3 regions of the Staphylococcus sp. SUC_1.2 genome follow, and region 1 is predicted to be linked to each of the others. Evidence: riboswitches for the same ligand, from Rfam matches in the RefSeq annotation. Region 1 holds a riboswitch; each other region holds the start of a gene.

The links. A riboswitch is a leader RNA that binds a small molecule or an ion and turns the genes downstream of it on or off. The one in region 1 is predicted to bind FMN.
Region 2: it holds a riboswitch for FMN, as region 1 does, so the genes downstream of both, NR218_RS00045 (ECF transporter S component) here and ribD (bifunctional diaminohydroxyphosphoribosylaminopyrimidine deaminase/5-amino-6-(5-phosphoribosylamino)uracil reductase RibD) in region 1, are expected to answer to the same signal.
Region 3: it holds a riboswitch for FMN, as region 1 does, so the genes downstream of both, NR218_RS07620 (ECF transporter S component) here and ribD (bifunctional diaminohydroxyphosphoribosylaminopyrimidine deaminase/5-amino-6-(5-phosphoribosylamino)uracil reductase RibD) in region 1, are expected to answer to the same signal.

Annotation. Positions count from the first base shown of each region.
Region 1 covers NZ_JANJPM010000023.1:10,305-18,521, reverse strand. The annotation lists gene NR218_RS08765 (N-acetylglucosaminidase) at 189-1,037, shown strand; gene NR218_RS08760 (FAD/NAD(P)-binding protein) at 1,333-2,820, shown strand; FMN riboswitch at 2,971-3,106, shown strand; gene ribD (bifunctional diaminohydroxyphosphoribosylaminopyrimidine deaminase/5-amino-6-(5-phosphoribosylamino)uracil reductase RibD) at 3,228-4,271, shown strand; gene ribE (riboflavin synthase) at 4,278-4,910, shown strand; gene NR218_RS08745 (bifunctional 3,4-dihydroxy-2-butanone-4-phosphate synthase/GTP cyclohydrolase II) at 4,922-6,106, shown strand; gene ribE (6,7-dimethyl-8-ribityllumazine synthase) at 6,119-6,577, shown strand; gene NR218_RS08735 (proline dehydrogenase family protein) at 6,629-7,630, opposite strand; gene NR218_RS08730 (alpha/beta fold hydrolase) at 7,839-8,217, shown strand, end outside.
Region 2 covers NZ_JANJPM010000001.1:5,687-13,903, reverse strand. The annotation lists gene NR218_RS00070 (segregation and condensation protein A) at 1-208, shown strand, start outside; gene scpB (SMC-Scp complex subunit ScpB) at 201-734, shown strand; gene NR218_RS00060 (pseudouridine synthase) at 736-1,473, shown strand; gene NR218_RS00055 (response regulator) at 1,681-2,406, shown strand; gene NR218_RS00050 (ATP-binding protein) at 2,390-4,156, shown strand; FMN riboswitch at 4,402-4,529, shown strand; gene NR218_RS00045 (ECF transporter S component) at 4,594-5,139, shown strand; gene NR218_RS00040 (ferredoxin) at 5,223-5,471, opposite strand; gene NR218_RS00035 (helix-turn-helix domain-containing protein) at 5,568-6,533, shown strand; gene NR218_RS00030 (RecQ family ATP-dependent DNA helicase) at 6,514-7,893, shown strand; gene ebpS (elastin-binding protein EbpS) at 8,040-8,217, shown strand, end outside.
Region 3 covers NZ_JANJPM010000018.1:41,509-49,725, forward strand. The annotation lists gene NR218_RS07590 (DUF309 domain-containing protein) at 1-373, opposite strand, end outside; gene NR218_RS07595 (segregation and condensation protein A) at 467-1,198, shown strand; gene scpB (SMC-Scp complex subunit ScpB) at 1,191-1,730, shown strand; gene NR218_RS07605 (pseudouridine synthase) at 1,727-2,464, shown strand; gene NR218_RS07610 (response regulator) at 2,616-3,341, shown strand; gene NR218_RS07615 (ATP-binding protein) at 3,322-5,079, shown strand; FMN riboswitch at 5,228-5,354, shown strand; gene NR218_RS07620 (ECF transporter S component) at 5,419-5,961, shown strand; gene NR218_RS07625 (ferredoxin) at 6,033-6,281, opposite strand; gene NR218_RS07630 (helix-turn-helix domain-containing protein) at 6,391-7,344, shown strand; gene NR218_RS07635 (RecQ family ATP-dependent DNA helicase) at 7,337-8,217, shown strand, end outside.

The DNA of each region.
Region 1 (8,217 bases):
AGTAATGAAATGTTGAGTATTTCATTACTTTTTATTTTTTATTAAATTTCAATTTTGTTACTTTTATTTTATGAATATGTAACATTATAATTATAAAATTGTTTATGAGAATTAAAAATGTTAGAATTTATTATCATAGATGACTTTTCTATAAATGAAATTACAACATTAACCTAAGAGGTGTGAATATGACAAAGCACAGAAAAGGTTCTATTATAGGCCTAATAGGGTTACTTATTATTTTAGTAGCAGCTGGCTTCATTTTTTTCTCAATGATTTCTGATCAGATATTTTTCAAAAAAGTAAATGAAGTAGAGAAAGTTCAACATGTGAACGTCACGCTTGATAAAGCTGCTGCAAAACAAATAGATAACTATACAAGTCAACAAGTATCGAATAAAAACAATAATGCATGGAGAGATGCATCAGCAAGTGAAATTAAAGGTGCAATGGATAGTAGTAAATTTATCGATGATGATAAACAAAAATATCAATTTTTAGATTTATCTAAATATCAAGGTATTGATAAAAATCGTATCAAACGTATGTTGTTCGATCGACCTACATTATTGAAACATACTGATGCTTTTGTAAATGCTGCAAAAGAAAAACATGTTAATGAAGTCTATTTAATTTCTCATGCATTATTAGAAACAGGTTCAGTAAAAAGTGAACTTGCGAATGGTGTAAATATTGATGGTAAAAAATATTATAATTTTTATGGCGTTGGAGCTTTAGATGAAGATCCAATCAAAACAGGTGCTGAATATGCGAAAAAACATGGTTGGGATACACCAGAGAAAGCAATTAAAGGTGGCGCAGACTTTATTCATAAACACTTCCTATCTCACGATGATCAAAATACATTATATAGCATGAGATGGAATCCTATGAATCCTGGTGAACATCAATATGCGACTGATATTAAATGGGCTGAAAGTAATGCGGAAATTATTGCTGATTTCTATAAAGAAATGAAAACAGAAGGTAAATACTTCAAGCTATATGTTTATAAAGATGATCAAAAACATCAATAATCAAAATAAAAACCAACATTATCTTTAATTAGATGATGTTGGTTTTTTTATTTATTCAGCTTTGTTTTTTCTTGAAGCCCAAGTAAATCCAATGATAAAAACAATTAATGTTTTTAATAAAAATTTCATTGTTTAGTCACCTCAATATCTAAATTTTAACATAGTTACACATGATTATTTATGTTTTGAAATGGATCATCGTGTTAATAGTGAAACATTTTGAAGTCGAGAATCGTATTGGTATAATATGATAATATTCAACATAATACAAATATATAAAAGGATGATGTTAAATATGCGAGTAGCAATTATAGGCATGGGTACAGCAGGTGTAAGTGTACTTAGACAACTCGTTAAACATAAAGACTTTAAGCAATTAAAAGTCGATGTCTACGATAATGAATTTAATATGGGACAGGGTGTTCCTTTTCAAAATGATAGTAGTCAATTATTAATTAACTTACCCACTAAAAAGATGAGTTTAAATTTAGATGATGATGAAGAGTTTTGGAAATGGTATCAAACACAATCTGATTTTACGTTTAAAAATCCAAAGTATTTACCAAGATTTGTTTTTGGCCATTATATGAAATCATACTTATCAAATTATGAGACATTATATGATAACCTTACAGTCATTAAACAACCAGTACAAGAAGTCTTCATTAATTCAAATATAGATGAAACCACATTGAAATATTATGTCTGTACGTCTAAAGATATGAAGCATTGTCAAGTATATGATTACATATTTTTAACTATAGGTACTTTATCATATCACGATCCTTATTATTTAAAAGGTATAAAAGGTTATATTCAAACTCCTTACCCTACATATAATACTTTAGATGATGTACAAGAATCTGATGATATTGCTATTATTGGAACAGGATTAGCTAGTTTAGATGTAGTGCGTTATGTAGCGTTTCATCATCCTAAACTACCTATCACAATGACGAGTCGTTCTGCTCAATTGCCTAGCGTAAGAGGAAACATGAAAAAAATTGAGTTTCAATGTTTAACAAAATCTAAATTTAATGATATTAAAAATAAGTACTTTGGAAATGTGCCATTAGAGAAAGCATTCGATTTATTTAAAGAAGAGTGTGATTTAAATGGTATTGATTTACAGAAATTGGTTCACCGCCGAACAGGAGATACGATTAAAGATTTAAATTATGATTTAGAACATCCAGATGAGATAGGTATATTCCAAACATTAATAGAGAATGTCAAAGAAAATTTAAATTGGATTTGGAATAGTTTTAGTCGTCAAGATCAAATTGAATTCGATAAACGTTTCACTAAAATTATTCAACTTAACTCAAACCCTATGCCTCCAAGAACTGCAAAACTCATCAAGCAATTAATAAAAGATGGTTCATTAGTGATTAGAAAGGATTTAGAAAATGTGGTACATAAAAATGGATTATTTAATTTAAAATTTAAAAATGATGAACAATGGTATCCACATCATATTATTATTAATGCAACAGGTTCTAAAACACATTTAAAAGATTTAGATGAAGATGATCAATTTATCTTAAATCTTCAAAATCGACAAATTGTTCAAGCCCATCCTATGGGTGGAATACAAATTATCCCAGAAACAAATCAGGTGATTAGTCCAAGATATGGTACTTTAAATAATATGATTGCTATTGGACAAATCACTAATGGAGTAAATAAATTGCGGAATGGAGTAAAAATGATTGTTAATCAAGCGGTAAGTGCAGTGGATTATTTATATGAAATTCGAAAAGAATTTGATCATACAGTATAATGCTTTACACAATAATGAATAAATATCTCTTTAAGAGTTAAATTTAAAAATCAAATTGAAATTCTTTATTTGTAATTTTCCAAAAATAAATGTAAGATGATATATGTAGTACTAAACTACGATGACTCAAATTTAATCACAATTTCATACGTATTCTTTCGGGGCAGGGTGTAATTCCCAACCGGCAGTAATTAAGCCTGCGACCCACTTAATCTTAATTTATTAAGTGGCTGATCTAGTGAGACTCTAGAGCCGACAGTAAAAGTCTGGATGGGAGAAAGAATCAATCACATCATTACTGAATGATGTATAAGCATGCACAATATAAAAATTGTAGTACGCTTATTTAAGTATATACATGCCCTATGCCTGTGAAACAGGTATGGGGTTTTTTTAGAGGTGATAAATTGAGTGAATTTATGAAATATGCAATTCAATTAGCACAAATGGTGAAGGGACAAACTGGAGTTAATCCTCCTGTTGGCTCAGTTGTTGTGAAGGATGGGCGTATTGTGGGATTAGGTGCACATTTAAAGCAAGGAGAGAAACATGCGGAAGTTCAGGCTTTAGATATGGCACAAGATAAAGCAAAAGGCGGCACCATTTATATTTCTCTTGAACCCTGTACACATTATGGGTCAACACCACCTTGTGTGAATAAAATTATTGAACATGGGCTTAGTAAAGTGATTTATGCTGTAAAAGATACGACGTTATCTTCTGAGGGAGATATCATTCTTGAAAAGGCAGGTATTGAAGTTGAATATCAATATTCAGAAGAAGCTTTTGCTTTGTATGAAGATTTCTTCAAAGCAAAACAACATAAAATCCCTGAAATTACAGTAAAAGTCTCGACTTCGTTAGATGGTAAACAAGCGACTGATAGTGGACAAAGTCAGTGGATTACGAATAAAGCTGTAAAACAAGATGTATATCGTTTAAGACATACTCATGATGCAGTATTAACTGGTAATGGAACGCTTGAAGCGGATAATCCACAATATACAACACGTATTCAAGATGGTAAACATCCAATAAGAATCATACTATCTAAGCGAGGTCAAATTGATTATTCAAAACAGATATTTCACGATCAATTAAGTGAAATTTGGATTTATACTGAAAATCATGAACTAAAAAGTCCAAGTCATCATATAAAAATAATATATTTAGAAACATGTAATTTAAAATCTATTTTAACTGATATATATCAAAGAGGTGTTGGCAGATTATTAGTAGAAGCTGGACCTCATATAACTTCAGAATTTCTCCAATCTAATTATTTAGACCATCTTATTATTTATTATGCCCCGAAAATAATAGGCGGTATTGGAAAAAATCAATTTTATCAAACTGATAATGTCATTGATTTAGCTAATGCGGCACAATTTGAAGTGATTTCTACCGAGTCTATTCAACAAAATATTAAAATGACATTGCGAAAGAAGTGAAGATAAATGTTTACAGGTATCGTTGAAGAAATAGGTACTGTAAAGCGTATTCGCACTCAACAATCCGTAAGGACATTAGATATTTCATGTCAAAAAATTATAGAAGATATGCATATTGGTGATTCTATAAGCGTAAATGGTGCGTGTTTAACAGTCATTGATTTTAAACAAAATCAATTTTCTGTCCAAGTGATTAAAGGTACTGAAAATAAAACCTATTTAGCTAATATTAAAGAAAATGATGAAGTCAATCTTGAACGTGCAATGTCAGGTAGTGGACGTTTCGGAGGACATTTTGTATTAGGTCATGTAGATGCAAAAGGAACAATTATAAATATCAGAGAAACGCCTAATTCACGCATTGTATCTATTAAGGCATCGGACTCGGTCATCAACCAAATGGTTAAGCAAGGTTCTATTACTGTTGATGGCGTAAGTTTAACAATTTTTGACTTGCATCAACATAGTTTTGATATCCATCTTATTCCTGAAACAAGACGTTCAACGATTCTTTCTAATAAAAAAATGGGCGATGAAGTTCATCTTGAAACAGATGTATTATTTAAATATGTTGAAAGTATAGTTGGTAAAAATAAATCTGATTTATCAGTTGATAAATTAAAAGCATATGGTTTTTAGGAGGGGCTTAAATGAAATTCGATAGCATTGAAGAAGCGTTAGAAGCATTAAGAAATGGCGATAGTATTATTGTAGTAGATGATGAAGATCGTGAAAATGAAGGTGACTTAATTGCAGTCACTCAATGGATGAAAGATGATACCATTAATTATATGGCCAAAGAAGCGCGTGGATTAATTTGTGCTCCTATAAGTTCACAGATTGCTGAACGTCTAAATCTTAAAACTATGGTTGATGGTAATACAGATGAATACGGTACAAATTTCACTGTAAGTATCGATCATATCTCTACTACTACAGGAATTAGTGCATTTGATCGTACAGCAACAGCGAAAGCGTTAATTAATCCTGATTCTAAACCAGAAAGTTTCCATAAACCAGGACATTTATTTCCTTTAGTGTCTAAAGAAAAAGGTGTATTAGTTAGACCAGGACATACGGAGGCTGCTGTAGATTTAGCTAAATTAACTGGTGCTGCACCTGCTGGAGTTATATGTGAGATAATGAATGACGATGGTACGATGGCAAAAGGTAATGAATTACAACAATTTAAAGAGCGTCATCAATTAAAAATGATTACAATTGAAAGTTTAATTAATTATCGTCGCAAACAAGAAAGCGAAGGTATTGAACTTAAAGCAACTGTAAAAATGCCAACGGATATTGGTGATTTTAAAATGTATGGTTTTCAATCTCAATATACACATGAAGATATTGTTGTACTTGGCAAAGGAGAACCACGTACAACTGAAAATGTAAGACTACATTCTGCTTGTTTAACAGGTGATATTTTCCACAGTCAACGATGTGATTGTGGCGCTCAATTAGAAGCATCAATGAAATATATAAATGATCATGGTGGATTAATTATTTATTTACCACAAGAGGGTAGAGGCATTGGTTTAATGAATAAACTAAAAGCTTATGAATTAATTGAGCAAGGACATGATACGGTTACTGCAAACTTAGCATTAGGTTTTGATGAAGACTTAAGAGATTATCATATAGCTGCTCAAATTCTTAAATATTTTAATGTTCAACAAGTTAATTTATTAAGTAATAATCCTAAGAAATTTGAAGGCTTGGAAGATTATGGTATAAAAGTTGCAGATCGTACAGAAATTATTGTGCCAGAAACGGAACATAATCATCATTATATGGAAACAAAAAAATTGAAAATGGGACATCTTATTTAGGAGGAATTTAGAATGAATTTTGAAGGTAAATTAGTCGGTACAAATTTAAAAGTTGCAATAGTAGTGAGTAGATTTAATGATTTTATTACCAATCGTTTATTAGATGGAGCGAAAGATACATTAGTAAGACATGGTGTAGATGAAGATAACATTGATGTTGCGTATGTACCAGGTGCATTTGAAATTCCACTTGTTGCTAAAAAATTAGCGCAAAAAAATGATTATGATGCAGTGATTACTTTAGGTTGTGTCATTAGAGGTGCAACATCTCATTATGACTATGTTTGTAATGAAGTTGCTAAAGGCGTATCAAAAGCAAATGATGTTACGAATACACCAGTTATTTTCGGTGTTTTAACAACTGAAAGTATTGAACAAGCAGTTGAAAGAGCGGGTACGAAAGCAGGTAATAAAGGTGCAGAAGCGGCAGTAAGTGCAATTGAAATGGCAAACTTACTTAAACAGTTTTAATTAATGTAGAGCGTCTCGATAATTTTAAGGATTATCGAGACGCTCTGTATTTCAACGTTTTAGTAATTTCACAATACTAGATACTAATGTAAGTGTTCCTAAAGCTAGTCCACTAACTAAGCCAATTTTTTTTAGTGCTTCTGTTGAAATAAATTCTTGATAGGCAAGGGAAAGATTTTGAGGTCTCTCAGCCAGGCGACGCATGAAATAAGCAAACCAGTCATTGCCATATGGAACATAAACGGTAAAGTGATATCCTTGTCTAGCAATCTCTTCTGCTAATTCATTACGAAAACCATACAACATTTGAAATTCAAAAGTGCTTTTTTCAATATGATGATCTTTGACAAATTGTTTAACATGGTTAATGATTTTATCATCATGTGTTGCAATTGACGTAAAGTTTTTGGCATTAAGTAAACGTTTTTCAATAATATTTATATAATTTTTATCTATATCTTTTTTACTTTGATAAGCAATCGTATCCTTTTCTTTATAAGCGCCTTTGACCAGTCTTAATCGTAATTCTGGGTACTTATCAATTAATTTCTCTGCATCATAAAGGTATCCTTGAATAACTGTACCGACATTTCTAAATTCTCCTTTTAACCTGTCTAAAATCTGTAATGTTTGTGATAAGCTGTTATATTTTTCCATATCAATATTAATATGCATATTATCATAGGTATTAGCCTTTAATAAAATGTCTCTTAAATTTTGATAGGCTAACTCAGTATCAAATTCACCGCCTAATGAACTCACTTTCACCGACATATGTGCACTCACTTGATATTTATTAATAGCTTCCATTATCTCAAGAATTTCATTTTTAGCTTGAGTCGCTGCTGCTTTAGTATTAACAAATTCTCCAAGATTATCTACAGTAACATCAATATGTTTAGCGTTTAAACGTTCAATCGTATCAATGAGTTGTTCTATAGTATTACCCGCAACAACTCTATTAGCCCCCATGGTAGGTCCGATTTTTTTAGCCATTTCATTTAAATATGTAATATTTGATAATGTTATGAAAAAATCTCTGAATAAAGACATATCTATTCCTCCATCCCACTCGTATCTATCTCTATAACAAGTTTAGCATGAATACATCGTTTAAGAAAGCGTTTACATTTAGGAGGTAAAATACGTTTAAATTCATTAGTCATAAATTAAGAGAATCTATATACTGTTTAACAACAATTAAAGGTATAATTTGATATAATACATTTGATAAACATTCAATTAGAGAGGATTCAAAAATATGTGGAAGTGGGAAACAGAACATGACGCTAAAGGCGTAATCATCATAGTACATAATATGTTAGAACATACTGGTAGATATGCGTATGTGATTACGATGTTGAGACGTAATGGTTATCACGTAATTATGGGTGATTTACCTGGACAAGGTCAAACTTCACGAGCTAACAGAGGTCAACTACAACGTTTTGAAATTTACCATGAACAGTTAGTTGAATGGATAAAAATTGCAAACGAATATAAATTACCAACATTTGTTATGGGTGTTGGATTAGGTGGTTTAATTATTCTCAATTTACTTGAAAAGACTGAACTACCTATTGAGGGCATATTACTACTCTCTCCAATGCTTGAATTTAAGAAAAATTATAAAACACGAA
Region 2 (8,217 bases), on a different contig from region 1:
AGCTACTGAAGTGGTTGCTAAACATTTAGAGAAACAAACAGCATTTAACTTCTTTAGTTTATTTAACTTTAATGAACCTGTGAGTAAAGTCGTTACACATTTCTTAGCAATATTAGAAATGGCTAAAGCAGGTCTTATTAATATAGAACAGTCAAATAACTTTGAAGACATCAATATCATTAGAGGAGTGAACTATGCGATTGGATAACCTTGGAATTATAGAGTCCTTATTATTTACTGTAGGCGATGAAGGACTGGAAGCACGTCAGCTTGCAGATATTTTAAAAATGGATTTAGATGAACTTGATCAATTAATTTCGACGTATCATTCAAAAGGTCTTGAAATACAAAGATATGGTTCCATTTATATGTTAACCTCCAAAAAAGAGTGTGCACCTTTTATCGAAGTACTAGTGAAGCAAAAAGCAAACATGAAATTATCTCAAGCTGCTATGGAGACACTATCAATTATTGCTTATAATCAACCATTAACTAGAAGTGATATCGAAATAACAAGAGGTATCAATTCTGATGGTGCAGTGAGAACATTAATTGCTAGAGGACTTATTGAAGCAAAAGACATGGAGAATTCGCGGAGTCATTTACTCATGACTACTGATTTATTTTTAAATGTTTTTGGAATGAAATCAATAGAAGAATTACCATCTACTGAAGAAGATAACGAAGAGATTGAGACTTTCTTTAGTACACTTACAGATCAAAAGGAGAAATAAAATGAATAAAGATTTAGAAAGACTTCAAAAACGAATTGCTAACAGTGGATATACCTCTCGAAGAAAGGCAGAAACTTTAATCACTGAAGGTAAAGTGAAAGTAAATGGTCAAGTAGTTACAGAACTTGGAACGAAAGTTAAATCTTCAGACACTGTTGAAGTTGAAGGAATTAAAATTGAGCAAGAAGATAAAATTTATATTCTTTTCTATAAACCAACGCAAGTTATTACTAGTGTTTCAGATGATAGAGGTAGAACGGTTGTAACAGATTATTTTAAAGATTTAGAAGCAAGAATTTATCCAGTTGGACGATTAGACTATGATACTTCAGGGTTATTATTACTTACAAATGATGGTGAATTTACTAATCTAATGACTCATCCCAGATATCATATTCAAAAAAAATATGTTGCAAAATTAAAAGGGTATTTAATGAGAGAAGAAGTTAAAGCATTAGAACAAGGAATTGAATTAGAGGATGGTTTTACACAACCTGCTCAAGTTAAAATAAAAAATCAAAATAAAGAAAAAAATACGACACTGGTTGAAATAACTATTAGCGAAGGTAGAAATAGACAAGTTAGACGTATGTTCGAACATTTTAATCACACCGTCGATAAATTAATACGAATCGAATTTGGAAATCTTAATTTAAAAGGATTAAATGCAGGTGAAGGTAGAGTATTAACACCTCATGAGGTGAAAATATTAAGACATATGGCTGAAAATGGTAATTAATTCGAAATAACTTAACAATACAAAGTATTTTCTCAATTACAATGTGTATTCTTTTTTTATTTATTCACTGTAATAATAAATCATAGGTTCTACATTAAAAAAGATATTTTGATATTTTTTTCACAAAGTCAATTGAATAGAAAGCTTTAATATAGTGAATATGCTATAATTAAAACGGTATAGCGCATGTGTAGGAGGTATATTGTAATGACGAATGAAATATTAATTGTAGACGATGAAGATAGAATCAGAAGATTATTAAAACTTTACTTAGAAAGAGAATCGTTTACTATCCATGAAGCAAGTGATGGTAAAGAAGCATATGAACTTGCTATGGAAAATGACTATGCGTGCATTCTTTTAGATTTAATGTTGCCTGAAATGGATGGTATTGAAATGTCGTCAAAATTACGTGAGCATAAAGATACGCCTATTATTATGCTTACAGCTAAGGGCGAAGAAACTAATCGTGTGGAAGGGTTCGAATCAGGTGCAGATGATTATATAGTGAAGCCTTTCTCTCCCCGAGAAGTCGTATTAAGAGTGAAAGCATTACTACGTAGAACTCAAACATCTAAACCAGAACAAAGCGAACCACATGCAAGAGATGTCATTGAGTTTAATCATCTTATTATCGATAATGATGCGCATCGTGTATTAGCGGATCAACAACAAGTGAATTTAACTCCAAAAGAATATGAGTTATTAATATACTTAGCAAAAACACCTAATAAAGTATTTGATCGTGAACAACTATTAAAAGAAGTTTGGCATTATGAATTTTATGGTGATTTAAGAACTGTAGACACACATGTTAAACGATTAAGAGAAAAATTAAATCGAGTTTCTGAAGAAGCAGCACATATGATTCAAACCGTTTGGGGTGTCGGTTACAAATTTGAGGTCAATACAAATGATGAATCGTCTAAATAGTGTTGTTATAAAACTGTGGTTAACTATAATATTTATAGTAACGACAGTTTTAATTTTATTAAGTGCAGCATTAATTACATTTATTCAATATTATTACACCCAACAAACAGAAAATGCTATAAGAGAAGATGCTTCAAGGATTAGTCATCTTGTTGAAAAAGCTGATAACAAGTCACTTGCCATACAACATAGTCAGGCATTAATTGATGGTACAGGTGGCGTTATTATTATGTCTAATAAAAATATGTCAGCAGAAAAATCTTATAATCTGATTAAAAAAAGAATGTTAAAAGAAATTCAAAACAACGACAACTTTAATAAAGTATTTAATACAGGGAAATCTGCCACACAAAATGTCACAATAAGTGAAAAAGGGGCCTCTCATTCTTATATTCTTTTAGGATACCCGATGCAATCTCAAGATCGTAAACATGCTAAGTTTAGTGGCGTATTTATATATCAAGATTTAAAAACAATTGAAGATACTAATAATGCAATTACCATTATTATTTTAATTACTGCTATTGTATTTTTTATTGTTTCAACGATTTTTGCGTTCTTTTTATCTAATCGTATCACTAAACCACTTAGAAAATTAAGTACACAGGCAATCAATGTATCAAATGGAGATTACTCTCAAAAAACAACAGTAAATACAAAAGATGAAATTGGTGAACTTTCTTATACTTTTAATAATATGAGTCATAAAATTCAAGAACACATTGAAGCTTTATCTACTCAAAAAAATATTCGTGATCGTTTATTTAATTCTATGATTGAAGGTGTAGTGGGTTTAAATGATAAAAGTGAAATTATTTTATCTAACAAAATGGCAGACCAAATACTACCGACAATTGATGAATCTATTTATTCAGAAATTAAAAATCAAATTAATGCCACTTTTCATTCAAAAGGCACAGAGTTTAATGAATATGCAATAAACTCTAAGTATTATGTATTTATAATGAGTTATATTGATCGTATTCAACAAGATGGTCGTAGTGGAATTGTAATCATCATAAGAGATATGACAAATGAACATAATCTTGATCAAATGAAAAAAGATTTTATCGCAAACGTATCCCATGAACTCCGTACACCGATTTCGTTATTACAAGGTTATACTGAATCGATAGTTGATGGCATTGTAACAGAACCTAACGAAATCAAAGAATCACTATCAATTGTATTAGATGAAACAAAACGACTTAATCGCCTTGTCAACGAGCTTTTAAATGTTGCAAGAATGGATGCGGAAGGATTAACCATTAATAAAGAAATACAGCCCATAATGCCATTATTACGCAAAATACAACTTAAATACCGTCAACAAGCACAAGATTTAGAACTAAACATAGACTTGTTACCAAATATTAATGAAGATGATTTATGGAATTACGATGCTGATCGAATTGATCAAGTACTCACAAACTTAATTGATAATGCAACACGCTATACACACCCTGGAGATTCAATTACGATTACTGCTAATAAAGATAGTCAGTATCAAATTTTAAATATAAACGACACAGGTAGCGGTATTGCTCTTGAACATCTTGATCATGTATTTGATCGTTTTTATAAAGTAGAAGCTTCTAGAACTAGGGGTAAACAAGGAACTGGTTTAGGATTATTTATTAGTAAGATGATTATTCAAGAGCATGGCGGAATTATTTCTGTAGAAAGTACAGTGAATAAAGGCACAACCTTTATTATTAAATTACCTAAACCTTCTATAGATTCTAAATAATTAACTTTCAACAAAATAGGATTAAATATCCAAATTTTTTGAGATTATGTTCTTCAAAGTTAAAGATAAAACTTTGAAGAGCATTTTTATATCTATAGTTTTTTAAATATAATATTTCATGTCATATTAATTTAAAATCAGTCGATGAAACTGATGAAACATATCTCTCATTTTTATAAATAAACAGACACATTGCAATGAAAGATTTATTCGTGTAATATAAATTTTAAATGATAAATTCAATAATTCATCTTCGGGGTAGGGTGTAATTCCCAACCGGCAGTAATTTGAGCCTGCGACCCGCTTCAATAAAAGTGGCTGATTCAGTGTAAATCTGAAGCCGACAGTATAGTCTGGATGGGAGAAGGTGGAGGTTTTTTGTTGTGTAAACGTATCCTCCAATTCTTAGTAAGATGAATGGAAGGAGAAAACTGAATATGCAACAAAATAAACGTTTAATTACCATAAGTATGTTGAGTGCAATTGCATTCATATTAACATTTTTGAAATTTCCGTTACCATTTTTGCCTCCATACTTAACATTAGATTTTAGTGATGTACCGACTTTATTAGCTACTTTTATTTTTGGTCCTTTATCTGGTCTTCTTGTAGCATTAATTAAAAATATATTAAATTTCTTATTTAATATTGGCGATCCTGTTGGGCCTGTGGCAAATTTTTTAGCTGGAGCTAGTTTTTTACTAACAGCTTATTTTGTTAGTCATCGTAAACAATATTCATCTCGTCGTTCACTAATTATAGGATTAGTTGCCGGTACTATTGCAATGACTATCGTTTTAAGTATTTTAAATTATTTTGTCTTACTACCTTTATATGGTATGATATTTAATCTTGGTGATGTGTTTACTAATTTAAAAGTAATCATTTTATCTGGTATTATTCCTTTTAATATTATTAAAGGATGTGTCATATCGATCATTTTTATCTTGCTATATCGCCGTTTAAAAAAAGTATTGAAATAAAATTAAAACCTCCGATGACTTCTAAGTAGGAATCATTGGAGGTTTTATATTATAATTATGGTAATACAATTTTATTTACAGATTTATTCAAATTTTAAGGCATCTCCATCAAAAGGCTCTTCTTCAATTTTAATTGAATCAGTTGGACAGCCTTCAAGAGCATCTTCCATATCTTCATATAATTCTTCTGGTACTTCTGCAGTACCTTGATTATCGTCAAGGATTACGAAAGCAATACCTTCGTCATCATAATCGTAAATATCTGGTGCAGCAGCGCCACAAGCACCACAAGCAATACATGTATCCATATCAACGATTGTGTACTTTGCCATTTTATTCGCCTCCTTTGATAAAAATGCTACACTAGTCATAATAAATAATTTTATTATATTCTAGATATAAAAGTTCTATAAAAGAGGAGTTCACTCATGCAAGAAATGATTAGTTATGTTAAACATCACTCATTCAATTATAAAACTAATAAAAGTATATATAATATTTTAAGTGGAAAAAAGTCACATCAAACGTTTTTTGATGCGAGCTCTCAACAACTTTTATCATTATATCATAGTTTACCTAAATTAAAATATCAGACATTTGAACGACTTTTGAATAAAAATGATATAAAAGAATTAAATATCAAGGTGCATCCTCGGTTCACTTATGACAGTCTTAATAATACTTTTAAATGTATTCAATTATTAATTCAGACGATATCTCAATATCTCCATCATCAACTTAAATTCGTACCAATGAACCAACAAGTTATTATTCAAAATAAAGTTAAAAAGATTTATGGAACTATTATTAAAAATGATTTAATAAAAGATTTTGAAAATGAAGTGACTGATTTATTTCAAGCAATCAGTTTAAATAATAATAATAAGTGCTACCTTCATTATTATTTGCATGGTTATGATGAGCCTATGTATACAAGACAACAGGTAAGTTTGATTGAGAATATTTCTATTTCAAAATTATATACATTAGAATTGAATAATTTAGTCACCTTAGGAAGTGAAATTGAAAATAAACAACGTTATCCTATATTGTCTGAATGTATTATTCTTTCATCATTATTAAATAAAACATCTATTACTCAACAATATCTTCATCAAGGTTTGAGTTTAAATGAAATTGCAATTGCACAGAATGTTAAACTCAATACAATAGAAGATCATATTTTAGAATTATTTATTAAAGGCTATGAGAAAAATTACGAAAATTACGTAGAGAAAAAAGATGTTTTTCAATTTACTCAATACTATACAGAGCATAAAGGAGAAAGATTAAAAATATATAAACAAGAGTTTGACCATTTATCATACTTTGAAATTAAACTCATGATTGTTGGGATAGAAAGAGGTGAAATCAATGTTAGAGAACAATCTTAAACAATGGTTTGGACATGAAAGTTTTCACCCAGGTCAGAAAGAAGTTATAGAAAGTGTGTTACAAGGCAATCATACACTTGGTGTTTTGCCAACAGGTAGTGGGAAAAGTCTGTGTTACCAATTTCCAACTTATATGCAACAAAAACCTACTCTTATTATTTCACCGCTAATTTCTTTAATGGACGATCAAGTGATACAACTTAAATCTCAAGGTGAACGAAAGGTTGTATGTATTCATTCAGGTATGGATGAACAAGAAAAGAAGGAAAATATCAATTTATTAAATCAAAGTCGTTTTATATTTCTAAGTCCTGAATTTATTCTTCAATCTCATCATTTCAATTTAATTAAAAACATCCCATTTGGTTTAGTAGTATTAGATGAAGCGCATTGCTTATCAGAATGGGGATATGATTTCAGACCGCATTACGCACTTATCGGTCAAATCACTCATCATTTTAAATTAGCGACTATTTTAGCATTAACTGCTACTGCACCGCCACATTTAACAAGTGATTTAGAACATATTTTAAAAGTTAAATTAAACACTATACAAACTACTATGAATCGTAAAAATATTTCGTTATCACATTTTAATTTCAAGGATGACGACGAAAAAATAGAATGGTTATTGAAATTTATTGAATCTTCAGGTCCCACAATTATTTATGTATCATCTAAGAAAATATGCTTACAACTCGCAAAACTCATTTATCAACATGGATATTTAACTGGTATTTATCATGGGGATTTAACTTATCAAGAACGTCAAACTGTTCAAAATCAATTTATTAATAATTTTATTCCAGTTATTGTAGCTACTAGTGCTTTTGGAATGGGGGTTAATAAAAAAGACATTCGGACTGTGATTCATTTTCATTTATCATCTAGTCCTTCAAATTATTTACAAGAAATTGGAAGAGCTGGGAGAGATGGAAAACAAAGTCAAGCGATTAGTCTATATCAACCAGACGATGCTTATATTCTAGAGACGTTACTATTTAATGATGCTATCGTAACAGAAGATGTCGAAACTTTTGAGCTAGGCGCATTCCTTCCACCTAATAAAGAAGAAATTTTAACAGTATTACACCAAAATTATACATTTAAAGAATTGAAACACATTTTTAAAACCTCATATATACGTAAACAAGCTGGTTATCAAAGAATTATAGGTTATACTCGTATAGATCAATGTAGAAGAAAATTTTTATTGGAATTTTTTGGAGAATCTCCTAATCAACCTAATGAATGTTGTGACAATGATTCAGATTTAAGTAAAATTGAGTGTTACAACAGAAAAAAAGTTAAAAGACAATTTACTTTCAATGAAAAAATTAAAAATTTATTTAGAGTTTAGTGACTTTACTTTACTAAAATATTTTATACAGGATATAATTAAATTACATAGTGATTTATAAGAAATTTAAAAATGATACATATTTATGCATTACTTGGGTATAAATAATGTGACAATTAAAATAAGAAAAAGAGAGGATGTTGACTATGTCTAGAGATAATTTTAAGGATGATTTTGAAAAAAATCGACAATCGATAGATTCAAACGATCAATTCGATCGTGTAAATAATGAAACTAACGATGAAATAGACAATTTTAACAATGAAACCGATCAACAGTTTCCACCAAGAAATGCACAAAGACGACAAAGAAGAAGAAACCAAT
Region 3 (8,217 bases), on a different contig from region 1:
AAGTATTAATAATCTGTTTTTCAAAAACATTATTTACCGGTATGTATACAGGTTTAAATGATTTTGAATCTTCAATGGATTTAATTTGACTTAAAATTAATATTTTATAATCTTGCTCATTAAGTTGCAACAACGCTTTATCCCTTGCTTTTTCAAACGTGCTCAATGACTTTTTCAAAGTTACAAGTGCACCTTTTGTATTACCTCTTCTATAATGATACATAGCAGTTGAAAATAAAATTAAACTCACTATGCCATCCTTTTTAGAAAAATTTATATTTGATTTCCATGCTTCTTCCAAAATATCATGACATAAGAAATAATGTTGCTGTTTGTGAAAATAATAATAAAAATCGATTAAGGCTCTGTCCAATCCATCTCATCCTTAATTTAATGTTTGTATTATTCATGCTATAATATTTTAGTAAATTATGCACGATAGAGATTCAAAATGAGGACGATTAATATGTATGAAGTAAAATTAGATGCCTTTAATGGCCCGTTAGATTTGCTACTCCACTTAATTCAAAAATATGAAATTGATATTTATGATATACCAATGAAATCATTAACAGAACAATATATGCAATATGTCCACGCTATGAAGCAACTAGAAATTAATGTAGCTAGTGAATATTTAGTTATGGCTTCAGAGCTATTAATGATAAAAAGTAAATTATTACTCCCTCAACATGATGTAGACGATAATCTTGAAGAAGATCCACGTGAAGATTTGGTAGGTCGATTAATTGAATATCAAAATTATAAAGAATACACACAATTGTTAACTGAGAAAAAAGAAGAGCGAGAGCACTATTTTACTAAACACCCAACTGACTTATCCCATCTTGAGAAAAACGTCACATGGGATGAATGCCAAACCTTAGATTTAACGGATTTAATTGTTGCTTATCAACGTGTTAAAAGCAGATTAGCTCTTAATAAGCCTAAGACAGTTGAAATAATTAAAGAAAGCTTCACTATTCAACAAGCTACTGAAAAGGTAACGACACAATTAAGGCATCATACATCTTTTAACTTCTTCAGTTTATTTACTTTTAGCGAGCCAATAGAACAGGTGGTTACTCACTTTTTAGCTATATTGGAAATGTCTAAATCAGGAGTAATCAACATTGAACAGGTTAGAAGTTTTGATGATATACGTATCATTAGAGGAGTGAATTTTAATATTGGATAAACACGGAATCATAGAATCATTACTATACACAGCTGGGGATGAAGGGCTTGACGAAAAACAGTTATTAGAAATTCTCGAGATTAATCAAGCTAAACTATCTGAATTAATTTCATCATACACCTCTAGTGGTTTAATAATTCAAAAATTTGGTTCAACATATATTTTAACTTCAAAAAAAGAAGCTTCACCTTATATTGAACAATTAATTGAACAAAAATCTAATATGAAATTATCTCAAGCCGCAATGGAAACATTATCAATTATTGCATATAATCAGCCATTGAGTCGTAGTGACATAGAATTAATTAGAGGAATTAATTCTGATGGTGCAGTTAGAACATTAATTGCACGTGGATTAATTGAAGCTAAAGATGTAGAAAATTCTCGTAGTCATGCTTTACAAACAACGGATTTGTTTTTAAATGTATTTGGAATAGAAAAAATTGAGGATTTACCAACAACTGAAGAAGATGAAGAAGAAATGGATGATTTCTTTAGTAATTTAGTGAATCAAAAAGGAGATACAAAATGAGTAAAGAATTAGAAAGGCTTCAAAAACGAATTGCTAATAGTGGATACACATCACGAAGAAAAGCTGAAACTTTAATTACCGAAGGCAAAGTTAAAGTTAATGGGCAAACCGTTACTGAATTAGGTACTAAAGTAAAAAGTTCTGATACAGTTGAGGTTGAAGGAATTAAAATTGAACAAGAAGACAAAATGTATATTTTGTTCTATAAACCAACTCAAGTTATTACAAGTGTGTCTGACGATAGAGGACGAACTGTAGTTACTGACTACTTTAAAGATTTAGAGACAAGAATTTATCCTGTTGGTAGATTAGACTATGATACATCAGGATTATTGTTACTTACTAATGATGGTGAATTTACAAACTTAATGACTCACCCAAGATATCATATTCAAAAAAAATATGTGGCTAAATTAAAAGGTTACCTCATGAGAGAAGAAGTTAAAGCTTTAGAAAATGGGATTGAACTTGAAGATGGTTTTACGCAACCAGCTCAAGTCAAAGTAAAAAAGCAAGATAAAGATAAAAATATTACACTTGTAGAAATCACTATTAGTGAAGGACGAAATCGACAAGTTCGTCGTATGTTCGAGCATTTTGGACATCAAGTTGATAAATTAACAAGAATTGAGTTCGGCAACTTGAACCTTAAAGGATTAAATGCAGGTGAGGGCAGAGTACTGACACCTCATGAAGTTAAAGTACTAAGACATATGGCAGAAAATGGAAAATAAATGAAGTATATTTTACAATAGCAAGAGAAATTAAATGATATTAATTTCTCTTGCTATTTTTTTCACAAAGTTAACTTTAAAGTAAAGCTTTCAATCATGCTGTATGCTATAATAATGAGTGTATTGAGCATGTGTAGGAGGTATAAACAAAATGACAAATGAAATATTAATTGTAGACGATGAGGATAGAATCAGAAGATTATTAAAACTATACCTAAAGAGAGAATCGTTTACGATTCATGAAGCAAGTAATGGCAAAGAAGCTTATAATCTTGCTATAGAAAATGACTATGCGTGCATACTTTTAGACTTGATGTTACCAGAAATGGATGGTATTGAAGTAGCATCCAAGTTACGTGAACATAAAGACACACCTATTATTATGCTTACAGCTAAAGGCGAAGAAACGAATAGGGTAGAAGGATTTGAGTCTGGTGCAGATGATTATATCGTCAAACCATTCTCACCAAGAGAGGTTGTTTTAAGAGTAAAAGCATTATTACGTAGAACGCAATCTTCTAAACCTGAACAAAGTGAACCTCATGCAAGAGATGTTATTGAATTTAATCATTTAATTATTGATAATGATGCGCATCGTGTATTAGCAGATAACCAACAAGTTAATTTAACTCCTAAAGAGTACGAATTACTTATTTATTTAGCTAAGACACCTAATAAAGTGTTTGATCGTGAACAACTTTTAAAAGAAGTATGGCATTATGAATTTTATGGTGATTTAAGAACAGTAGACACTCATGTTAAACGCCTGCGTGAGAAACTAAATCGTGTATCAGAAGATGCTGCACATATGATTCAAACTGTTTGGGGTGTTGGTTACAAATTCGAGGTAAAGTCTAATGACGAACCGACTAAATAGTGTGGTAATAAAACTGTGGTTAACTATACTTTTTATAGTAACGACAGTTTTAATTTTATTAAGTGCGGCATTAATTACTTTTATACAATACTACTACACACAACAAACTGAAAATGCTATAAGAGAAGATGCGTCTAGAATCAGCCACTTAGTTGAACAAGCTGATAATAAAACTTTAGCCATAGAACACAGCCAACAATTAATAGATGGATCAGGTGGCGTTATTATAATGGCTAATAAGTCTTCAAGTATTAAAAGTTCAAATAGCAATACTAAAGACAAAATGCTTGAAGAGATACACAAGAATTCGCAATTCCAACGCGTCTTTTCTCAAGGAAAGTCTACCACTCAAAATATAACAATAAGTAATAATGGTAATTCCCATTCTTATATTTTGTTAGGCTATCCTATGAAAGCTCAAGAAAATGCAAATTCAAAATATAGTGCAGTATTCATTTATCAAGATTTAAAGTCTATTGAAGATACTAATAATGCAATTACCATTATCATTTTAATCACCGCCATTATATTTATCGCTGTTTCAACAGTATTTGCATTCTTTTTATCAAATAGAATTACTAAACCTTTACGACAACTTAGAACTCAAGCTATTAATATTTCTAAAGGTGATTATTCAAAACAGACAAGTGTCTCAACTAAAGATGAGATAGGCGAATTATCACATACGTTTAATAATATGAGTTCTGAAATACAAGAGAATATAGAGGCACTTTCAACTCAAAAAAATATAAGAGATAGTTTGATTAATTCTATGATTGAAGGTGTATTGGGTCTAAATGATAAGAGGGAAGTTATTCTTTCAAATAAAATGGCTGACGATATTATTAAATCAATAGACAAAACTGTATATAAAGAAATTGAAAAGCAAATTGAAGCTACATTTGTTTCAAAAGACACCGAATTCCAAGAATATGAGATTAACAATAAATATTACGTCATTATCATGAGTTATGTAGAGAGAATTCAACAAGATGGCCGTAGTGGAATTGTAGTCATTATAAGAGATATGACTAATGAACATAATTTAGATCAGATGAAGAAAGATTTCATTGCCAATGTTTCACATGAATTACGTACACCTATTTCGTTATTACAAGGTTACACTGAATCAATTGTAGATGGTATTGTCACTGAACCAGAAGAAATTCGAGATTCTTTATCAATTGTATTAGATGAAACGAAACGTTTAAATCGATTAGTAAATGAATTATTAAATGTGGCTCGCATGGATGCAGAGGGTTTAACTGTTAATAAAGAAAAACAACCTATTAAACCTTTACTATCTAAAATGCAAATGAAATATAGACAACAGGCTGAGGATTTAGAATTGAATATGTCATTAGAACCAAACATCGATGATGAATTGTGGGAATACGATGCCGATCGCATAGACCAAGTTCTAACAAATTTAATTGACAATGCCACACGTTATACTCAACCAGGTGATTCAATATCAATTACAACAACTACGGATGATTCCTATCAAACGTTGTACATTAAAGATACTGGTAGTGGCATATCTCCAGAGCATCTTGAACTCGTATTCGACAGATTTTATAAAGTAGAGGCTTCAAGAACTAGAGGTAAACAGGGAACTGGTTTAGGACTATTTATCTGTAAAATGATAATCGAAGAACATGGTGGTACTATTAAAGTTGAAAGTAAAGTAAACAAAGGTACAACATTCATAATTAAGTTACCAAAGCCTAAAAATTAATATGCCTATTAATATGTTTATTTTAACTAAGAGCAAACATCATCAACTTAAGAATGGTGTATTGCTCTTTTTTAAATAAGTCTAAGCACCATTATTGCGCAATGCTTTCATATAAGGTAATATAAAAATTAAATTAATCAATTATATAATTCATCTTCGGGGTAGGGTGCAATTCCCAACCGGCAGTAAATTAAGCCTGCGACCCGCTTCTTTGAAGTGGCTGATTCAGTGGAAATCTGAAGCCGACAGTATAGTCTGGATGGAAGAAGATGGAGGTTTTTTTGTTGTGCAAAATTATCTCCTATTCTATGTAAGATGAATGGAAGGAGAAAATTAAATATGCAACAAAACAAACGTCTTATCACTATTAGCATGTTAAGTGCCATAGCGTTTATTTTAACATTCATTAAATTTCCGCTACCTTTTTTACCACCATACTTAACATTAGACTTTAGTGATGTTCCAACTTTATTAGCAACATTTCTTTTAGGTCCCGTTGCTGGTATTTTAGTAGCACTTATCAAAAATATACTTAATTTTTTATTCAATATGGGAGATCCGGTTGGTCCAGTTGCCAATTTTTTAGCAGGTGTTAGTTTCTTGTTATCCGCTTATTATGTAACTAAGCGTCAGGGAGATACACCACGTTCATTGGTTGTGGGGCTAGCAATAGGTACTATAGTGATGACTATCGTACTTAGTATACTGAATTACTTTGTTTTACTTCCATTATATGGAATGATTTTTAATTTAGGTGATGTCTTTAATAATCTAAAAATTATCATTTTATCAGGTGTTATACCTTTCAATATTATAAAAGGTATCGTGATTTCAATTATATTTGCGCTTTTATACAGAAGATTAAAACGCGTATTATCATAAAAAACCTCCTAATGTTGAACTTATTATTCAACATTAGGAGGTTTCATTATTGATTCACTCATAATAAGTGACTATTCAAATTTAAGAGCATCACCATCAAATGGTTCTTCTTCAATCTTAATTGAATCAGTTGGACAACCTTCAAGTGCATCTTCCATATCTTCATATAATTCTTCTGGTACTTCTGCAGTACCTTGATTATCATCAAGGATTACGAAAGCAATACCTTCGTCGTCATAATCGTAAATGTCAGGTGCGGCAGCACCACATGCTCCACAAGCAATACATGTATCCATATCAACGATTGTATACTTTGCCAAATTCTTCGCCTCCTTTGATAAAAATGCTACACTAGTATAACAAATGTTTAATAACACTTCGATTAATTTATTTACTATTCTATTAGTTATATAAAGTGAGGATTCATTAATGCATTCAATTATTACATATGCATCAAATCATTCATTCGATTATAAAACCAATAAAAGTATTTATAACATTTTGAATGGAAAAAAATCACATCAAACATTTTTTGATGCATGTTCCCAACAACTTTTATCATTATATCATAGTTTACCTAAATTAAAATATCCGTCTTTTGAGCGATTTTTAGATACCTATGATAATCAAAATACTGACATTTCAATACATCCAAGATATACATACGATAGTATGATTCAAACTTTTAGTTGTATTCAATTACTAATACAAACTATAACCCATTTTAAAAACAACCACTTGAACTTTATACCAATTACACAACAAATAACTGTTCAAAGTAGAGTGAAACAAATCTATTCAAAAATACTGGAACAAAATTTAGTTGATGATTTTGAAAAAGAAATCGAGCAAATCTTTCATTTTATTGATGAAAAATGTAGTAACAACTGTTTAATCCATTATTACCTACAAGGTTATGAAGAACCTATGTATACGCGACAGCAGGTTTCATTAATAGAAGGTATACCTGTAACTAAGTTATTTGTACTTGAACTCAATAATTTAGTGCAGATGATGTTCGCATTAGAAAATGATAAACAATTTCCTATATTAACTCAAACCATCATATTACCGACTTTGTTAAATAAAACGACAATTACGTATCATCAATTACTCAAAGGGCTTTCTATGGATGAGGTTGCAGTGACCCAAAATGTTAAAATTAACACAATCGAAGATCACGTTCTTGAATTATTTATAAAAGGATATTTTTCAGAATACCAAACCTTTGTTAATGGCCCACAAACAAGTGAATTTATAGCATTTTATGATCAAAACAGAGGACAAAGATTAAAATTATATAAAGAAGAATTTGATCGATTAACTTATTTTCAAATTAAATTGTTAATAGTCGGTATTGAAAGAGGTGAATTGATTGCTTGAAGAAAAATTGAAAGAATGGTTCGGATTCTCATCATTTAATCCTGGTCAAAAAGAAATAATCGAAAGTGTAGTTAATAAGAAAGATACTCTAGGTATTCTTCCTACGGGGAGTGGTAAAAGCTTATGTTACCAAATGCCAACCTATATGAAAGGAAAGCCAACATTAATAATATCTCCCTTAATTTCTCTTATGGATGACCAAGTGATGCAATTGAAAGCTCAAGGTGAGAAATTTGTTACTTCTATTCATTCAGGCATGGATGAAAATGAAAAACAACAAAATATAAATTCGTTACACAAAAGTCGCTTTGTTTTTTTAAGTCCAGAATTTATTTTACAAACACAAAACTTTAAATTAATTAGGAATATTGACTTCGGATTAATTGTACTTGATGAGGCGCATTGTTTATCTGAATGGGGTTATGATTTCCGACCTCATTATGCATTAATAGGGGAGATAACATCTCATTATAAAAATGCATCGATACTGGCTTTAACAGCTACAGCACCACCTCATTTAGAAAATGACTTAAATCTTATCTTATCTAGGAAATTAAATGTAATTAAGACTTCAATGAATAGAGAGAATATATCTTTTTCTCATCTCAATTTTGAAAATGATGCTGAGAAAATTAAGTGGCTGTTAAACTTTTTAGATCAATCTGGGCCAACTATTATTTATGTTTCATCTAAAAAGGTCTGTTTAGAATTAGCCAATATGATATACCACCATGGTTATTTAACCGGTATTTATCATGGTGATTTATCTTATCAAGAACGACATACTGTACAAAATCAATTTATGGAGAACTTTATACCCGTCATCGTGGCTACTAGTGCTTTTGGCATGGGCGTTAATAAAAAAGACATTAG